DNA from 2 places in the Allocoprobacillus halotolerans genome. Region 1 is predicted to be linked to the other one. Evidence: a T-box and tRNA genes for the amino acid it is inferred to sense, from the RefSeq annotation. Region 1 holds a T-box; the other holds one or more tRNA genes.
What was found. The T-box of region 1 lies ahead of ileS (isoleucine--tRNA ligase). A T-box ahead of a tRNA ligase gene usually reads a tRNA of that ligase, here a tRNA-Ile.
Positions count from the first base shown of each region.

Region 1 (10,012 bases):
ATGTTGATGGATTAGTTTATCGTATCCAAGTTTCTCCTGACAACTGTGTTGGTTGTGGATTATGTGTGACTGAATGTCCAGGTAAAGCTGGTAAAAAAGCATTATCTATGGTACCTGTTAAAGAAGAATTACCACATGCTTCTTTAGCTGATCATATGTATTCAAAAGTTTCATATAAAGCTGATCGTTATCCTACAACAACAGTTAAAGGTGTTGGATTTATGCGTCCATATTTTGAAGTATCTGGAGCTTGTGGTGGATGTGGTGAAACACCATATTATCGTTTAGCTTCTCAGTTATTTGGAGCTGATATGAGAATTGCTAATGCGACTGGATGTAGTTCTATTTATAGTGCTTCTACACCTTCAACGCCATGTACAATTGATGAAAATGGACAAGGACCTGCATGGGCTAACTCATTATTTGAAGATAATGCTGAATATGGTTTTGGTATGAAATTAGCTGAAAACTATATGGCAAAACGTATCTTAGAAATCATTGAAGCGAATAAAGCTGATTGTGAACCTGAACTTCAAACTGTCTTAGAACAATATGCTTCTGTGAAAGGACAAAGAGTTGAAGAAAGAAAATTATATGATCAATTAGTATCATTAGTTGAAGCTTCAACATGTGAAGGTATTAAAGAATTATTAGATATGAAAGGTGAGCTTGTGACAAAATCACAATGGATCATTGGTGGTGATGGATGGGCTTATGATATCGGTTACGGTGGTGTTGACCATGTTCTTGCGAATGATCAAAATGTCAATATCTTAGTTCTTGATACAGAAGTTTATTCAAATACTGGTGGACAATCTTCTAAATCTTCACAAGCTGGATCTATCGCTAAATTTACAGCTGGTGGTAAAACAGTAGCGAAAAAAGATTTAGCACAAATTGCGATGGCATATGGTCATGTTTACGTTGCACAAGTAGCAATGGGGGCTAATCCAATGCAAACAATTAAAGCATTTAAAGAGGCTGAAGCTTATGATGGACCATCATTAATTATTGCTTATTCTCCATGTATGGAACATGGTATTAAAGGTGGTTTAGCAAATCATCAACAACAACAAAAACGTGCTGTTGAATGTGGATACTTCAACTTATTAAGATATGATCCTCGTTTAGAAGAACAAGGAAAGAATCCATTACAAGTTGATTCTAAAGAACCTGATTTCACAAAATTCAAAGATTTCTTATTGAGTGAAAACAGATTCGCACAATTATCTAAAGTCAATCCAGAACATGCTGAAGGATTAATGGATAAATGTGAAAAAGATGCGATGAAACGTCGTCGTCGTCTTGATGTCATGGCAAGTGAATAATGAAAATGAAAGATTGAAAGTGATGCGCTTTCGATCTTTTTTTGACATCATTTTTATTCTAACTTCTCTATAATGAAAGAGGGTGGAAAAATAATGAAAGTCTATATTGAAATCACATATGTGATGAATGCATTTATTTTATTATTTAGTTTTGAAATACTATCGTTTTTATTAAATATTCAAATGACAAAGAGAAAATTATTTTTATATGTTTTCACATATAATATTTCGATTGTTTTTTTATTTGTTGATTTGTTTATTGGATTTCTTTTTTTATATGATTTTGTTTTAACGCTTTTTTATTTTAGACGACTGATTTATATTTATTATCCTGTTTTTCTTTTTATTTATTTTTCAATTCTTTCTTTTATACAATGGCTATTGCCTTCATCAATTATTTTTCAGGGTGTTTTATTGATAGAAGGGTACCATTTACACTCGTTACTACTCATAGCCATATTCACTATTGTGATAAGTTATTTTTATATTGAGCTCTGTCGTCGTCGTATTCACCATTCAATGGTAAAAGTGAGTTTTGAAGATAAATCATGTTATGGGTTTATTGATAATGGCAATCAAGTGACTTATCATGGTTATCCAGTTATTTTTTGAATCAAAAATTAGTGAAAGATTATCCAGTGATTGATCAGATATGGATTGAAACAGCCAGTCAACAAGAAAGAATTGATTTAATTCTTTTACCAGATATAACAATTCATCATTATCAATTACATGATGTTTATGTAGGTATTATCACTTCAACACAATATGATTGTATTTTAAATCAACAGTTAATGGGAGGATTATTATGATTTTATTAACAATTAAAGAATGGTTATGGAAAAAGAAATCTCTTTTTTATATTGGTAGGCATGATGTCTTAAAAGCGCCTTTAAAAGGGAAAGAGGAAAAAGAAGCCTTGATCCAATTACAAAATGGTGATGAAAAAGCTAAAGATTTATTAATTGAACATAATTTAAGATTGGTTGTATATGTTGCGAAAAAATATGATTCTATGCAAAATGGCAGTATTGAAGATTTGATTAGTATTGGAACGATTGGACTTGTGAAAGCTGTCAATACTTTTAATATGGATAAAAATATTAAACTTGCAACTTATGCTTCACGTTGTATTGAAAATGAAATTTTAATGTTTTTAAGAAAAAACAATAAATTGAGACAAGAAATCTCATTGGATGAACCATTAAATGTTGATTATGATGGTAATGAGTTGTTGTTGTCAGATATTATTGGAACGGATAAAGATATTGTTCAGGATGAAATTGAACATAATGATCAAAAAGAAAAGTTTTATCGTGCCCTGCATTATTTAAATCCAAGAGAACAACAGATTTTAATGATGCGATATGGTTTGATTGGTCATGATGAATTGACACAAAAAGATGTTGCGGAAATATTAGGTATATCACAATCTTATATTTCCAGATTAGAAAAAAGATTATTAGAAAATTAAGAAATAAATTGAAAGATGATGAATAATGTCAAATAAAATGGAGAAACTCTGATATGAGGAGTTGAATCCATGTCAAAATATAAAGTAGAATTAAATGGAAATAACATTGAAGAATATGAGAAATTATCTCATCAACAAACAATGGAATTATTGGAATTATATCAACAAAATCATGATTTAAAGATAAAAGAAAGATTAGTCCTTTCGAATTTAAAACTCGTTTTATCGCTTGTACAAAAATATCAACAACGTGTCAATAATTTAGATGACTTATTTCAAGTTGGAGTCATAGGTTTAATGAAAGCTATTGATCACTTTGATACATCTTTAGATGTGCGTTTTTCAACATACGCTGTTCCTTTGATATCAGGAGAAATAAAACGTTATTTAAGAGAAAGTTCTCCCTTGCGTATTCCACGTTCTTTGCGTGATATTGCATATAAGGCTTTGTTGATGAATGAAGAGTATATGAAAAAATATAATCGTGAAGCGACTTTTAAAGAATTGTCAAAATCTCTTGATATTGATGAATACACATTGGTTGAAGCTTTGTCGTCAACGCATAATGTGACATCTCTATCTCAAGAAGTACAAAATGATGGAAACGGTCCAATAGATTTAGAAAGTCAAATACCTGATCGCCGTAGTGAGATGATGGATATTCAAAAATCGATTGATTTACAAAAAGCGATGCGCTATTTAGATCAAAAAGAAATGCAGATTATTCATGAACACTATTTTAAAGGCTTGACACAACGTGAAATAGCCAAGGATTTAATGATTTCACAGGCACAGGTTTCACGTATTGAAAAACAAGCTTTATCCCAATTAAAGAAATATATGAGCGGATAAAAGCATATATTGTAGGGGGTGATAGAATGCGTTTTTTAGCGTTGCAAAGTAAAGATGTTATTGATGCCTCGTCAGGATGTAAAATTGGTTATGTTGTTGATTTAGAAATTGATACACTCTGTCAATGCATACAGGCATTAATTGTTGAACGTTTTTCTGCTTTTAAATTCATCTGCTTTTTTAAAGGTCCACCAGCTATCATTATTCCTATTCAACATATCATTACAATAGGCGAGGATGTGATTCTTGTTCATGTCGAATGTCATTAAAAGCTGTTGACAACATGATATTTCGCTTATTTTTCTCTTTTTTTCATACACATTATATGGTATAATGATGTATAGATGTAAGGAGGTTACCTCATGGGATACGGTGAAAAAGTAAAAAAATGGTTTTTGAAGAAGACGATGAAGACGTTTATGAAAATGAAGAAATAGATGCTGAAGAAGATGTAAAATCTACAAGTTTGTTTGAAAAAGCAAAATCTACAAAAACAACTGATGCAATGAAAGCATTGAGTGCAAATAAAGATAGTCATTTGATTTTATTTGAACCTCGTGCATATAGTGAAACACAGGAAATTGCAACTTATTTAAAACAAAAAAGAGCAGCAGTTGTCAATTTACATCGTTTACAAAAAGAACAATCTAAACGTGTTATTGATTTCTTAAGTGGTGTGATTTTTGCGATTGAAGGAGATATTCAACAAATCGGACCTAAAATTTTCTTATGTACTCCTAAAAATATTGGCGTATCTGGCAATATTACAATGGATGAATCTGAAGGCGAAGAATAAACAAGTATTAGTAAGTATTGACTTGCTAATACTTTCTTTTTGAATGATGTTAGAACATTTTAAAGGCGACGAAGTTTTTGTTAAGAAAATTTTAGATTATCAATTTCAGGCATTACATCATCAGCGTATGATTTTAACACCTTTCTATAATCCTCATGAACAAGATATTGTTAAAAGTGTGATAGGGAAAGAATTAAAAGTAGAAAGTTTTGGTGGCTTTGTGAATGCTGAAAGTCAACGAATGATTATCTGTCCTGATTTTTATATGATTGATAAAGAGGATTTCGAAATAAAGGTTGTAGAAATTGTATACCATCAACAATTTGGTCGAATTAAACATAAAGATATTTTAGGTGCTTTAATGAATTTAGGTATTAAAAGAGAGTGTATTGGCGATATTGATGATGGTGAGCGTTGCTTTTTTGCCTGTACTCAACAAACATATCCCTATATCATTCAAACGTTAAAACAAATTAAAAAAGCAAAAGTACGCTTGGTTGAATGTCATGAGGATATTGAAATTGTACATGATTTTACATCACGTTCATTTATTTTATCAAGTATGCGTTTGGATAAAATTGTATCAGCTATGTTTAAAGTTTCACGTCAATTAGCTAGTGATGCAATTCGTAGTGGTCATGTGAAAGTCAATTATAAAATTGTTGAAGAAGTCAGTTATTTGTGTCATAATAGTGATATGATATCTTTTAAACATCATGGTCGTGTCAAAATTGTTGATGAAAATCGACAAACAAGGCAAGGAAATTATGTGGTGAGTGGATATTTTTATAAGTGAGGTGGAAGGATTGGAACAATTTGATAAACAATTTCGAGGTTATAACAAGGCTGAAGTAGATGATCGTATTCAAGAATTGAAACAAGAAATTGATAAACAAAAAGCATTGATTCAGTCTATGAAAGAAGAAATGACTGATTTAAAAGAACAAAACACTTTACTTACAAAGCAAATATCAGTTCATGAAAAAACGAATGAAGAAATTGCAAGACTTGCTTTAAAAGAGGCAAGTGAATTGATAGAAAAAGCGAAAAGAAATGCTAACATGATTTTAAAAGAATCTATGGAATATGTTCGTGGTTTGTCTAAAGATATGGATACATTTAAGCAAGAAGCCATTGATTTTAGAACAAATGTTGTGAAAATGAGTAAAGAAATGTTAGAAACTATTGACAAATCAGAAATTTTCAGTTTAATTAAAGAGGAACAAGAAAACAAATACAATGACAAGGACAGTTTATAAGGAAAGCTTGTAGAGAGTTTGCGGTTGGTGAAAAGCAAATAAGTGGAACTTATAATGAATCATCCTGAGAGTAGCTTATCTGAAATGAGTAGGATAAGACGTTCATCGCGTTAAGATATAGAGAGCATATCATGTGATATGAATAAAGGTGGTATCATGTCATCACGTCCTTTAACAGGACGTTTTTTATTTGAGAAAGGAAGGAATAAAATGAATTATAAAGACACATTATTAATGCCAAAAACAGATTTTGAAATGCGTGGAAATCTTCCTAAAAAGGAACCAGGTTATGTTCAAAGATGGCAAGATAACAAAATGTATGAAAAAGTTGTTGCACAAAATCAAGGACATGATGATTTTGTTTTCCATGATGGTCCGCCATATGCTAATGGAAATATGCATGTTGGACATATGTTAAACAAAATTATTAAAGATGTGATTTGTCGTTACAAAAATTTACAGGGATTCTATACACCTTATGTACCTGGATGGGATACACATGGTTTACCAATTGAAAATGCTATTCAAAAATTAGGTGTCAATCGTAAAGAATTAAGTACGGCAGAATTTAGAAAGAAATGTTATGAATATGCTTTAGAACAAGTTGCCAAACAAAAAGAACAATGTATTCGTGTTGGAACATTTGCTGATTATGATCATCCTTATTTAACTCTTTTACCTGAATTTGAAGCCAATCAAATTGATGTATTTGCTAAAATGGCAATGGATGGTTTAATTTATAAAGGGTTAAAACCTGTTTATTGGTCACCATCAAGTGAATCAGCTTTAGCAGAAGCTGAAGTAGAATATCATGATGTCAAGAGTCCAACTATCTTTGTAAAATTCCAAGTTAAAGATGGTAAAGGTATCTTAGATACAGATACAAGTTTTGTCATTTGGACAACAACACCTTGGACAATTCCAGCAAACTTAGCAATCTGTTTAAATGCTGATTACACTTATGCTTTGGTACAAAGTGAAAAAGGAAAATTAATTGTTTTAGAAGAATTAGTTGATACTTTATGGGAAAAATTTGAATTACAAGAAAAAGAAATCTTACAAAGATTTAAAGGTCAAGAATTAGAAATGATCACTTGTAAGCATCCATTATATGATCGTGAATCATTAGTTATTTTAGGTGATCACGTTACAGCTGAAGCCGGAACAGGATGCGTTCATACAGCACCTGGATTTGGGATGGATGACTTTATTGTCGGACAAAAATATGGTTTAGATATTTATTGTAATGTAGATGAACATGGATGTATGATGGAAGATTGTGGAGACTGGTTAGCTGGTCAATATGTTGATGATGCGAATAAAACAGTGACATTAAAACTTGATGAATTAGGTGTTTTATTAAAACTTGAATTTATTACACATAGCTATCCTCATGATTGGCGTACAAAGAAACCAATTATCTTTAGAGCTACTGATCAATGGTTCTGTTCAATTGATAAAATCAGACAAAAATTATTAGATGAAATTGATCAAGTCGAATGGTTAAATGAATGGGGTCATATTAGAATCTATAATATGATTAAAGATCGTGGTGACTGGTGTATTTCACGTCAAAGAAGTTGGGGTGTCCCAATTCCTATTATCTATTGTGAAGATGGAACTCCAATTATGGAAGAAAAAGTCTTTAAACATATTTCTGATTTATTTAGACAATATGGTTCAAATATCTGGTTTGAAAAAGATGAAACATTCTTATTACCTGAAGGATATACAAATGAACATTCACCAAATGGTATCTTTAAGAAAGAAAAAGATATTATGGATGTTTGGTTTGATTCAGGATCATCACATACAGGATGTATGGGAGAAAGAGGTTATCGTTATCCTGTTGATTTATACTTTGAAGGTAGTGACCAATATCGTGGATGGTTCAACTCATCATTGATTATTGGAACAGCTGTTTATGACAAAGCGCCATATAAAACAGTTTTATCACATGGTTTTGTTTTAGATGGTAAAGGAAACAAGATGTCTAAATCTTTAGGAAATACAGTTGATCCAATTAAACTTGTGAATCAATATGGGGCAGATATTTTAAGACTTTGGGCAACATCTGTGGCTTATCAGTCAGATGTCCGTATTTCTGATGAAATCATGAAACAGATTGCTGAAAACTATCGTAAGATTAGAAATACAATGCGTTTCGTATTAGGAAATCTTGCTGATTTTAAAGCAAGTAATGTTGTAGAAGTATCAAAACTTGAAGGTGTAGACCAATATATGTTAGTTGAGTTAAATCGTTTGATGAAAGCTTATGAAGAAGCGATGAATCGTTATGATTTTTCAGAAGCTAACCAATTGATTTTAAATTGCTTTACAAATACATTAAGTGCTTTCTATATGGACTTTACAAAAGATATTCTTTATATTGAAAAAGCTGATAGCTTAAGAAGAAGACAAGTTCAGACGGTGCTTTATCACTATGCCAAAACAATGATGAAATTATTATCACCAATTCTTGTCTTTACAAGTGAAGAATTACATGATCATTTCCATTGTGATGATAACAAAGCTGAATCTATTTTCTTAGAAGCAAAACCTGAATTATTGCCAATTGAAAATGAAACAGAAATCAAAGCATATTATGATCGTTTCTTATTATTAAGAAAAGATGTCTTAAAATCATTAGAAGAATTAAGAAATGAAAAAGTCATCAAATCAAATATGGAAGCTAAAGTGACAATTTGTTTAAAAGAATCATATCAAGATATGGATGCATTAAAAGATGTTTTAAAACAATTATTTATTGTTGCAAAGGTTGTTCTTGTCAATGATACAACAAACCTTGAAGAATATGAAACAGCATATATCCATAGTGAAAAATTCAATGGTGTACAATGTCCAAGATGCTGGAATTATTATGAAGAATCTCAAATGGAAGGCGAATTATGCCATCGCTGCCATGATGTGATTAATGATAAATAAAGAATGGTACAATTTGTACCATTTCTTTTTGAAAGGAGATTGAAATGGGAAAAAATATTCAAGGAAGTTTATTATTACTTTTAGCAGCTTTAATCTGGGGAAGTTCTTTTATTGTTATGAAAAGTGCTGTTGATTTTTTAACACCTGCAGTTTTACTTTTCTTAAGATTTTCTTTAGCTGCCATCTTATTATCACTTCTATTTATCAAAAAGATAAAAACATTAAATTTTCAACAAATCAAAGGTGGTTTAATCACTGGAAGTTGTTTGTTTGGAGCTTATTATGTCCAAACATGGGGATTGAATTATACAACGCCTGGTAAAAATGCTTTTTTAACAGCTGTTTATTGCGCAATCGTTCCTTTTCTTGTCTGGTTGTTTTACCATAAACGACCTGATATTTATAATTTTATAGCTGCCTTTATTTGTATTTTAGGAATTGGCTGTGTATCTTTAGATGGCAATTTAACAATGAATATTGGTGATTTTCTAACCTTATGTGGAGGACTATTATACGCTGGACATATTTTATTGATTAAAAAGTTTTCAGAAGGTATTGATGGGGGTGCTTTTACTTCATTACAGTTTATTGGTGGAGCAATAGTCGCTTTGATTTTAGCTTTAACAACAGAAAACATTGGTATTATTTCAAATATTCAACCATCTATTTATCTACAGATTCTTTATCTTGTTGTGTTTGCAACGGCATTAACAATGTTTTGTCAAACGACTGGACAAAAATATACAAGTGAATGTAATGCATCACTTATTTTATCATTAGAATCTGTCTTTGGTGTCGCTTTTTCAATCGCTTTTTATGGTGAAGTTTTAACATTTAAAATTTTACTAGGCTTTATCTTGATTTTTGTAGCGATTATTATTTCTGAAACGAAATTGAGTTTTTTAAAGAAAGGAATTGTGAAATGAAGAAAATCATAGGTATTCTTGTTGCCTTTCTGTTTGCGATACAGATTGTTCCTGTATCTGCCAGTGATGATATACAGTTGTCCTTACATTCAAACTATGCTTATTTATATGATCAAGCAACACAGATTGTCTATTTAGATCAAGGCAGTCAAGAAAAAATATATCCGGCCAGTATGACAAAGATTTTAACCGTGAGTTTGGCACTTGATCAGATTGAAGATGTGCATGAAAAAGTACGTATCAGTGATGAAGATTTAAAAGGATTATATGAAGCTGGAGCTTCTGTAGCGGGGTTTTATGCAGGCGAACAGGTTACATATGAAGATTTATTATATGGGGCATTACTTCCATCAGGGGCTGATGCCTGTAATGCTTTAGCGCGTTTGACATATGGTTCAACTGATGGTCTTGTCACAGCGATGAATCAATTA
Region 1 is NZ_CP101620.1:2,603,384-2,613,395, reverse strand. It holds gene nifJ (pyruvate:ferredoxin (flavodoxin) oxidoreductase) at 1-1,328, shown strand, start outside; gene NMU03_RS15475 (hypothetical protein) at 1,422-1,940, shown strand; gene NMU03_RS15470 (hypothetical protein) at 1,937-2,140, shown strand; gene sigK (RNA polymerase sporulation sigma factor SigK) at 2,137-2,802, shown strand; gene NMU03_RS15460 (sigma-70 family RNA polymerase sigma factor) at 2,872-3,654, shown strand; gene NMU03_RS15455 (YlmC/YmxH family sporulation protein) at 3,681-3,923, shown strand; gene NMU03_RS15450 (cell division protein SepF) at 4,043-4,450, shown strand; gene NMU03_RS15445 (YlmH family RNA-binding protein) at 4,497-5,246, shown strand; gene NMU03_RS15440 (DivIVA domain-containing protein) at 5,257-5,709, shown strand; T-box leader at 5,681-5,884, shown strand; gene ileS (isoleucine--tRNA ligase) at 5,920-8,655, shown strand; gene NMU03_RS15430 (DMT family transporter) at 8,700-9,581, shown strand; gene NMU03_RS15425 (D-alanyl-D-alanine carboxypeptidase family protein) at 9,578-10,012, shown strand, end outside.

Region 2 (10,012 bases), 340 kb from region 1:
ATTATAAATCTGTAGGTGGCGCTTTAATGATGGGGTTTGAAAAAGCTGTTGTCAAAGCTCATGGTGCCAGTGATGCTAAAGCTTTCTCTAATGCAATGGAGTTAGCATACCAGATGGTTAAATTAGATGTTGTGGGACAAATGAAAGAAGGATTAAGTCAAAAATGAAAATATTAGATTTTTTACAGAAAGAAAAGATACCATTTCAAAATATAGCACTTTATAAAGAAGCTTTTACCCATGCTTCTTATGCAAATGAATCGCATTTTGTACATAAAGATTATGAACGCTTAGAATTTATGGGTGATGCTGTTTTACAATTATTTGTATCAGAATTTTTATTTCAACTTTTCCTTGATGTTCCTGAAGGAACATTAACGACTTTACGAAGTAAATTAGTTCGTGAAGAATCTTTAGCTCGTTTTTCCAAAGAATTAGGTTTAGGTGAATTGCTTTATTTAGGAGTTGGAGAAGAAAAAGTGGAGGACGCACACGTGAAAGTGTTTTAGCTAATATTTTTGAATCTTTTATTGGTGCATTGTATTTAGATTGTGGAAAAGATGAAGTTTTAAAGATTTTAGAACAAACTATTTTTAAACATGTCAATGATTTAGATTATGATGATATTACTGATTATAAAACAACTTTACAAGAATTAATACAAGCTGATCAGCGTCGTACAGTTACATATGAATTATTAGAGACATCTGGTCCATCCAATGCTCCTGAGTTTAAAGTGGCTGTCATGATGGATGACATGTGTTTAGGTGTAGGAAAAGGAACAAGCAAAAAACGAGCTGAACAACAAGCTGCAAAAGATGCTTTAAATAAATTAGCAACAAAATAAAAATACTGAGGATTATGCCTAGACATTTTTGTGAGAATACACATACATTATCTTGGGAGTGATAATGATGTATAATCCATATATGTATGATGATGAAAGAATTGTGAATCCACGTGTTGGAGAAATTGTTTTGTATACGGTTCATAAAGGAGATAATGTTTATCGTATTGCAAAAACTTTAAATAGTGAGGTGGCATGGATTCAAGCAATGAATCAATTGGATGATGATTTGTTAATTCATCCTCACCAGCAATTGTTGATTCCAATTGTTTTTCAAAAAGTTCCACCAATACCACAACCTTATCAAAGAGAAACCTATGATTTATATTTTTAAAAAATGCATAAGATTTGAAATTAAGCAAAAACTATAAATAGGAGGTTTGGAAAATGAAAAAAATAATCATCCTATTTATGGTTGCTTTGTTGTATGGATGCTCAAATGAAAAGCCAACAGAAGAAAAGAAAACCCAATATAAAGATGGCACTTATACAACAACGGCGATGGGATATGGTGGCGAATTTGAAGTTGAAACAACATTAAAAGATGATAAAATTCAAGATATTGTTATTAAAGAACATAATGAAACACCTTCTATTGGTGGTGTAGCTTTAGAACAAATGATTGAAACAATGAAAGAAAAAATCATTATGATGTGGATACAATTTCTGGGGCAACCAAATCATCACAGGCGTTGAAAGAAGCTGTTGCGAAAGCTTATGAAAAAGCCAAAAATGAATCTTGATATTCTTTATTTGTCGAAAGTAGTTACAAAAAAATGTAGCTACTTTTTTTATCTAGGAAGAATAAGTCTTTATTTTTTATAAAAAATGGTATATGATAATGAAAATGATAGGGGGCTAAATAATGGAAGAAAACTATGTTGGTCGTGAAAGAAATATTACTTTAATTATGGATTTTTATGAATTGACGATGTCATATAATTATTTTAAATTAGGAAAACAGAATGAAATTGTTTATTTTGATATGTTTTATCGTAAAAATCCTGATCAAGGTGGATTTGTGATTTTTGCTGGTTTACAGCAATTGATTGAAGCTATTGAAAATATGCATTTTAGTGATGGAGATATTGAATATTTAAGATCTTTAAATGTTTTTGATGAGGATTTTTTCACTTATTTAAAAAATTTCCGTTTTACTGGAACGATTTATTCAGTCAAAGAGGGAACACCTGTATTTCCTTATGAACCATTAATTACTGTGAAGGCAAAATTAATTGAAGCACAATTAATAGAGACATTTTTGTTAGTAACAATTAATCATCAATCTTTAATTGCAACAAAAGCAAGACGTATTGTTCAAGAGGCCAAGGGACGTGCTGTCATGGAATTTGGTGCTAGACGTGCACAAGGTTATGATGGGGCTCATTACGGAGCAAGAGCAGCTTATATTGGCGGTGTTGTTGGAAGTGCTACAGTATCAGCTGGAAAAGATTTTCATATGCCGGTTTTAGGAACAATGGCTCATTCATTTGTCCAATCTTTTGATTCTGAATATGAGGCTTTTAAAGCTTATGCTACAACATATCCCGATAATTGTGTTTTATTAGTAGATACATATGATACTTTAAAGAGTGGTGTTCCTCACGCTATTCGTGTCGCTGAAGAAGTTTTAGCACCAATGGGGAAAAGATTAAAAGGAATTCGTTTAGATAGTGGGGATATTGCCTATTTAACAAAGAAAGCTAGAATGATGTTGGATGTAGCAGGGTTACATGATTGTCAGATTACTGTTTCTAATTCATTAGATGAATATTTAATTCGTTCAATATTGGAACAAGGCGCTCAAATTGATTCTTTTGGTGTCGGTGAAAACATGATTGTCTCTAAATCTTCACCAGTTTTTGGAGGCGTTTATAAATTAGCTGCTGTTGAAAAAGATGGAGAGATTATTCCTAAAATTAAAATTTCTGAAAATACTGAAAAAATTACGAATCCAGGATTTAAGAAAGTCTATCGTCTAATCGAAAAAGAAACAAATAAAGCCATTGCTGATATTATTGCTTTCCATGATGAAATATTGGATGAAAATCAAGATTTAACGATTTATCATCAATTAGATTCTTGGAAACATAAAACACTTTTTGCTGGTACATATGAGATTCATCCTTTACAGACACTTGTTTTTGATGAAGGAAAGAATGTCTATCCGCATTATTCATTAGATGAAATTAGAAAGTATTCTGAGCAACAGAAACGTCTATTATGGGATGAAATCTTCCGTTTAGAATATCCTCATATGTATTATGTTGATTTGACACAAAAATTATTAGATTATAAGCTAAAAATGTTAGCGAAAGGAAAAAAGGACATTAGTCCTTTCTTTTTAAAGGATTTGTTTTATGATAATTACAGTTGTTGGTTTAGGTGTTATAGGTGGTAGCTTTGTAAAAGCGTTGAAAGGCAAAGGATATGATGTATATGGTGTGGATTGTGATTTAAAGACTTTAGAAATGGCAAAGGCTGAGGGGTGTATTATAGAAGGATACCAAGATGGACATGAGATTATTGCTCGAAGTGATTTAACGATTATTTGTTTGTATCCTTCTAAAGTTTTAGAATTTATTGCTAATCATCAATTTAAAAAAGGTAGTATTGTGACAGACGTGGTTGGAATTAAATCTTATTTTTGAAACAGGCATTGGCTATTATAGATAAAGATGTCGAGTATATCAGTGGTCATCCAATGGCTGGACGTGAGAAAAAGGATATCTTTATGCCAGTCAAGAAGTGTTTTATAATGCCAATTATATTGTCATTCAACATGAATTCAATCAATTAGATAAAATTGAATGGATGCGTCAATTTGTTGGAAAGTTAGGTTTTAAAAGTGTCAAAATTATGAGTCCCTATGATCATGATGAAATCATTTCATTTACTTCTCAGTTACCACATACATTGGCAGTTGCTTTAATGAATAGTAATGATGAAAAATATGAAACTGGAAAGTATATTGGAGATTCTTTTCGTGATTTAACAAGAATTGCTAATATTAATGCAGACTTGTGGTCAGAACTTTTCTTCCACAATAAAGAATATCTATTGGCATCAATGGAACGATTTGAAAAAGAGTTTGATCAGTTAAAACAAGCTATTGCTAATGGTGATGAAAAAACTTTAAAAGCTAAGTTTTTAGAATCCTCTAGACGACGAGAGAAATTAGAAAAATAGAAAGAAGAGACTTCATTGCATGAATAATCTTCTTTTTTGTATGCCGGGCATGGCATATATCTAGGTGGTGAAAGTCCACTGTGGGGGGCGATGTCGCAACTGCCAACCACTAGCCAATATCAAGGGTGTCTATCGTGAGATGGAATCTGAAAGAAGATGGAGGCAAAGTCCTGGTCCGAGGAACACGAATCACATCAGGCATATAATAGGGACGAGTGTGCAAAACAACACGAAGTCATAAGAGGTTGCGGAATAGGACTATTATATGTAAATGTGGCGGATATATGGGAGGAAAGAGATATGACCTTATCCCGGGAGGTCTCACTAGCGATACAGCAGTAACAACGAATAGTGAGAAGTCAGCAGAAGTCGTAGTAGTAAGGAAGTGACTGTAATGGTCATGGAGCGAAGGACTGAATAAATCTATCAGTTATTGAATTTTGAATTGATTTCATTATACGAAACCGTGGAGATAGACGAGTACACTAGAAGACCCGAAAGAAGAATGTAGGGAAGGTGAGTATAATGGATAGCGAAAGAAATGGAGGTAACGAAAATATGAAAACTGATAACACATTGCTTGAGGAAATGCTTAGTGATACTAATCTAGAACTAGCATTTACACAAGTCAAACGAAACAAAGGTGCAAGTGGAGTAGATGGAATGGAAGTAGCTGAACTTAAAGACTATTTAGATAAACATCTAGAAGAAATTAAGGACAGTATACGAAACAAGACATATAAGCCACAACCTGTGAGAAGAGTAGAAATACCCAAACCCGATGGCGGAATACGAAATCTAGGAGTGCCAACAGTACTTGATAGATTTGTCCAACAAGCCATAGCCCAAGTGTTAATACCTATCTATGAACCAATATTCAGTGACAATAGTTTTGGATTTAGACCAAATAGATGTTGCGAAATGGCAATCATCAAAGCATTGGAATATATGAATGAAGGCTATCAGTGGATAGTAGATATAGACCTAGAAAAGTTCTTTGATACAGTTAATCATGATAAACTTATTTCACTTGTCATGAAAGATGTAAAGAGTGGAGAAATAGTATCCCTAATTAGGAAATATCTAGTAAGCGGGATTATGATTGATAATGAATATAAAGAGTCAGTCGTAGGAACACCACAAGGTGGAAATCTAAGTCCGCTACTCAGTAACATAGTTCTCAATGAACTAGATAAGGAAATGGAAGCACGAGGACTAAGATTCACACGATATGCAGATGATTGTATTATATTAGTGGGTAGCAGTAAAGCCGCCGATAGAGTAATGGAAAACATTAGTAAATTCATAGAAAAGAAACTAGGACTTAAAGTAAATATGACTAAAAGTAAAGTTTCCAAACCTAATGATATTAAATATCTAGGATTTGGATTCTATTATGACTCTTTTTCATCTATGTGGAAAGCAAAACCACATGAGAAATCTATCGCAACACTGCAAACAAAACTAAGGAGACTAACAAATAGAAGTTGGTCAGTATCGTGGGAATATAGAATACTTAAGATAAGACAACTTGTAAATGGGTGGATTAACTATTACCGTATTGGAAATTTTATAAAAGTCTGTAGAAAACTAGATGCACAAATAAGATTTAGGATACGTATGTACTTATGGAAGAAATGGAAAACCATAGGAAATAGAGAAAAGCAACTAAGAAAGTTAGGGGCATTACCATGGCAAGCTAAAACTTGGGCAAACAGTCGAAAATCATATGCAAGATGTGCAAGTACATTTCTTCAAACAAGAATAACTAATGATTTATTATATAGAAAAGGACTACCATCAATGGTAGCCCAATATCAGTTAAAACATATTTCAGTATAGATTTAAACCGCCGTATGCCGAACGGCACGTACGGTGGTGTGAGAGGTCGAAAATAAATATAAAATTATTTATTTTCTCCTACTCGATTATATTTATGGAAAGAAAAGTGAAAAAATATGATTTTTTATAAAACGAAAAAACATTGAATTAAAGAAGAAAAAATAATTTATAGTATGAGATGTAGTAAGGGAATTATAAAAAAAACAAAAAAAGGTATTGCATAAATGTGGAAAATATTATATACTATTTGAGCAACGAGTTAAGGAAGTTGGTTCCATAGCCAAGTTGGTAAGGCTACAGACTGCAACTCTGTCATCGTCGGTTCGAGTCCGGCTGGAACCTCCATCGTTGCCCAGGTGGCGAAATTGGTAGACGCACAGGACTTAAAATCCTGCGGACCTTAAAATCCGTGCCGGTTCGACTCCGGCCCTGGGCACCAGTTATAAAAATCGGCTCTGAAAAGAGTTGAAAAAAATAAAAAAAGTGTTGCAATTGAATATGAAATGTGATACTATTGAATGGCACTGTTAAGAGGCGCTAGTAGCTCAACTGGATAGAGTGCTTGACTACGGATCAAGAGGTTGTGGGTTCGATTCCTGCCTAGCGCGCCAATCAATTATGTTAACGGGAAGTAGCACAGCTTGGTAGTGCACCTGGTTTGGGACCAGGGGGTCGCAGGTTCGAATCCTGTCTTCCCGACCATTGTAATGGGGCTTTAGCTCAGCTGGGAGAGCGCCTGCTTTGCAAGCAGGAGGTCAGCGGTTCGATCCCGCTAAGCTCCACCATTATGTTGCGAGGTTTACCCAAGTCCGGCTGAAGGGATCGGTCTTGAAAACCGACAGGGGATGAAAGTCCCGCGGGGTTCGAATCCCTCAACCTCCGCCATTTTATTTAATTTCATATCGCGGGATGGAGCAGTCTGGTAGCTCGTCGGGCTCATAACCCGAAGGTCGTTGGTTCAAATCCTTCTCCCGCAACCAAATGGTCTGGTAGTTCAGTTGGTTAGAATGCCGCCCTGTCACGGCGGAGGTCGCGGTTCGAGCCCCGTCCAGACCGCCATTATGGTTCCGTAGCTCAGTCGGTAGAGCAGAGGACTGAAAATCCTCGTGTCGCTGGTTCGATTCCGGCCGGAACCACCATTCATTTAAAAACGATTCACTACATGGCGGGGTAGCTCAGTTGGCTAGAGCAATCGGTTCATACCCGGTGGGTCGGGGGTTCGAATCCCTTCCCCGCTACCATTAAGTATCGTAGTGGTGAATACCACTTTTTATTTTATACGGACCCTTAGCTCAGTTGGTTAGAGCTATCGGCTCATAACCGATCGGTCGAAGGTTCGAGTCCTTCAGGGTCCACCAATTGTCATTAACCTCAATTCTTGAGGTTTTTATTTTTTATAGTCTTATTTATGTTATAATGGTTTTGTTAATATTCATATATATTTCATAACAATATGATATATTCAGTGAGAAGTAGGTGATAGAATGGATAATATAAAATTAATGGGATTAACTCATCAACAAGTTGAACAACGTGTACAACAGGGATTGATGAATATATCCCATGACAATATTTCAAAAACAAAAAAACAAATTATATTAGAACATACTCTTACATATTTTAACTGTTTAAATCTCTTTTTAGCAGCTATTATTATTTCAACAGGACGTTGGACGAATTTAACATTTATGGTTGTTATTTTTATTAATGCTTTTATTGGTATATATCAAGAATTAAAAGTAAAAAAGATTATAGATCAGTTAACAGTTGTTACAGTTAAAAAAGTAAAAGTTATCCGTGATCAACAAGAAATGATTATTCCGACTGAAGAACTTGTAAAAGATGATATCGTTTTTTAGAAACTGGCAATCAAATAGGAAGTGACTGTATTGTTTTAGATTCACATGGGATGGAAGTCAATGAAGCTTTATTGACAGGTGAATCAGAACCAGTTAAAAAAATCTAAATGATGAACTTTTATCAGGAAGTTTTGTGGTTGCTGGAAGTGCCTATGCAAAAGTTATTCGTGTGGGTAATGAGAATTATTCTACAAAACTTGTTCATAAAGCAAAAAATAAAAATAATGCTTCTTCAGAAATGAAAGATTCTATTGAAAAAGTTATTAAAATATTAAGTGTTGTTATTATACCTGTTGGATTGGTTTTATATTTTTCACAACGTAGTGCTTTTCCTAATGATTTAGCAAGCGCTATTGTTAAAACAGTAGCTGGTGTTATTGGAATGATTCCCGAAGGACTTGTTTTATTGACAAGTTTGTCATTTATTATTGGAGTGGGAAAGTTAGCACGTAAGAAAGCTTTGATACAGGAGATGGAAGCCATCGAAGCTTTAGCAAGAGTTGATGTTTTGTGTCTTGATAAAACAGGAACTATCACAACTGGAGAATTAAAAGTTGAAAATGTTTTACCAATTAATTCTCATACTCTTCAAGATATTGAATTTATAATGGGGGTTATGGCTCATGAATGTGATGATGTCAATGCAACGCAGTTAGCACTCCAAAATTATTTTTCTAAGCAGTATCATGTCAAGATTGATAACTCTATTCCATTTTCATCACAACGTAAAATGCGTGCTTTAACGATTGTGGGAAGAGGTAACTATGTTTTAGGGGCACCTGATTTCTTACTGATGCCTGATGATGAATTTTTGATAGAGGCTGAAAAGTATGCTAGTAAAGGATATCGTGTTTTATTATTAGGACAAACGGATTCCATTGATGTTTCACAGTCACAAATTGGTGCAGTGAAAGCTATGGCTTTGATTGTTATTTATGATTGTATTCGTCCTGAAGCCAAAGAAACATTACGTTTCTTTGAAAATGCTCATGTTGATATTCGTATTTTATCAGGTGATAATCCAACTACAGTTGCGCGTGTGGCACAATTAGCGGGTTTAAAAGATGGACATCTTTATATTGATGCTTCAACATTACCTGAAGATGATTTGGAAATGGAAAAAATTGTTTCACATTATCATGTTTTTGGACGTGTCAAACCAGAACAAAAACAACGTATTATAAAAGCATTACAAGCCAATGGACATGTTGTAGGGATGGTTGGAGATGGAGTCAATGATGTTTTGGCTTTGAAAGATGCTGATTGTGGTATTGCGATGGCGGCTGGTAGTGATGCTGCTAAACAAGCTGCTCATATTGTATTATTGGATTCTTCATTTGCCTCAATGGTTGATATTGTTAAAGAGGGAGAGCGATTATTGCAGATATTGAAAGAGTCAGCTCACTTTATCTTACAAAAACAATTTATTCTACAGTTCTTTGTCTTGTCTTTGCTGGATTACAAATGAGTTATCCTTTTACCCCTTTACAATTAAGTTTAATCAGTGGATTAGCTATTGGTTTACCAAGCTTTTTATTGACTTTAGAACGTTCTTCATCATTATCATCACAAGGTTTTTTAAAGCATGTTATTTCAACAGCATTACCATGTGCTTTAACAATGATTATTTATATGCTTTTGATTACTTTTATTGGATATCAGTTTCATTTTAGTGATCGTCTATTATCAACATATTATTATCTTGTGGCTGGTTTTATTAGTTTTCTTGTTGTTTTTGTTGTATGTCTGCCTTGGAATCGCTTAAGAGTTATTGTCGCTAGTGTGATTACTGTTGTTTTCTACTTGATTTTAATGGTTATGCATGATTTCTTTGAAATCAATTCTTTATTTTCTGTGTCGATGCTTTTTATCATTCCTATTTGTGCAACAACACCTTTTGTTTTGTTTGCATTGAAACGAGGTATTGTTCATATTTATAAATATCTAGGAAAACATTAACGTAATAGCTTTAAATTATAAACGGAAATATGCGTATTGGTTTTAGAAAGAATTTGTTGGCATTGTTCCTTTGAAAGATCAAAGAGTTTATAAGGATGAATATTAATGGTGGATACATAAGCACCACATTTGATTTGAAATGAACATTTCTTATGTAAATAATCAAAAGTTTTATCTTGTAGATAATGATAAAGATCAATGAATGCTATTTCAATCAAATCTTCGTTCGTATTAAACATGACCATAAAGAAAAAATTAGATCTTTCATAATAAAGACTAACATCTCCGAAATCAAAATACTCTTTCATTTTTTCCAT
Region 2 is NZ_CP101620.1:2,267,495-2,277,506, forward strand. It holds gene plsX (phosphate acyltransferase PlsX) at 1-167, shown strand, start outside; partial or broken gene rnc (ribonuclease III) at 164-846, shown strand; gene NMU03_RS13310 (LysM peptidoglycan-binding domain-containing protein) at 914-1,180, shown strand; gene NMU03_RS13315 (FMN-binding protein) at 1,234-1,542, shown strand; gene NMU03_RS13320 (hypothetical protein) at 1,509-1,589, shown strand; gene NMU03_RS13325 (nicotinate phosphoribosyltransferase) at 1,712-3,247, shown strand; gene NMU03_RS13330 (NAD(P)-binding domain-containing protein) at 3,207-3,497, shown strand; gene NMU03_RS13335 (prephenate dehydrogenase) at 3,595-4,035, shown strand; gene ltrA (group II intron reverse transcriptase/maturase) at 4,561-5,877, shown strand; tRNA gene NMU03_RS13345 (tRNA-Cys) at 6,148-6,222, shown strand; tRNA gene NMU03_RS13350 (tRNA-Leu) at 6,228-6,316, shown strand; tRNA gene NMU03_RS13355 (tRNA-Arg) at 6,412-6,488, shown strand; tRNA gene NMU03_RS13360 (tRNA-Pro) at 6,503-6,579, shown strand; tRNA gene NMU03_RS13365 (tRNA-Ala) at 6,587-6,662, shown strand; tRNA gene NMU03_RS13370 (tRNA-Met) at 6,781-6,857, shown strand; tRNA gene NMU03_RS13375 (tRNA-Asp) at 6,861-6,936, shown strand; tRNA gene NMU03_RS13380 (tRNA-Phe) at 6,941-7,016, shown strand; tRNA gene NMU03_RS13385 (tRNA-Met) at 7,042-7,118, shown strand; tRNA gene NMU03_RS13390 (tRNA-Ile) at 7,159-7,235, shown strand; gene NMU03_RS13395 (hypothetical protein) at 7,362-7,736, shown strand; gene NMU03_RS13400 (hypothetical protein) at 7,766-7,843, shown strand; gene NMU03_RS13405 (HAD-IC family P-type ATPase) at 7,870-9,204, shown strand; gene NMU03_RS13410 (hypothetical protein) at 9,201-9,695, shown strand; gene NMU03_RS13415 (hypothetical protein) at 9,692-10,012, opposite strand, start outside.
Region 2: it encodes a tRNA-Ile, which carries the amino acid that the T-box ahead of ileS (isoleucine--tRNA ligase) is inferred to sense. The anticodon was not compared.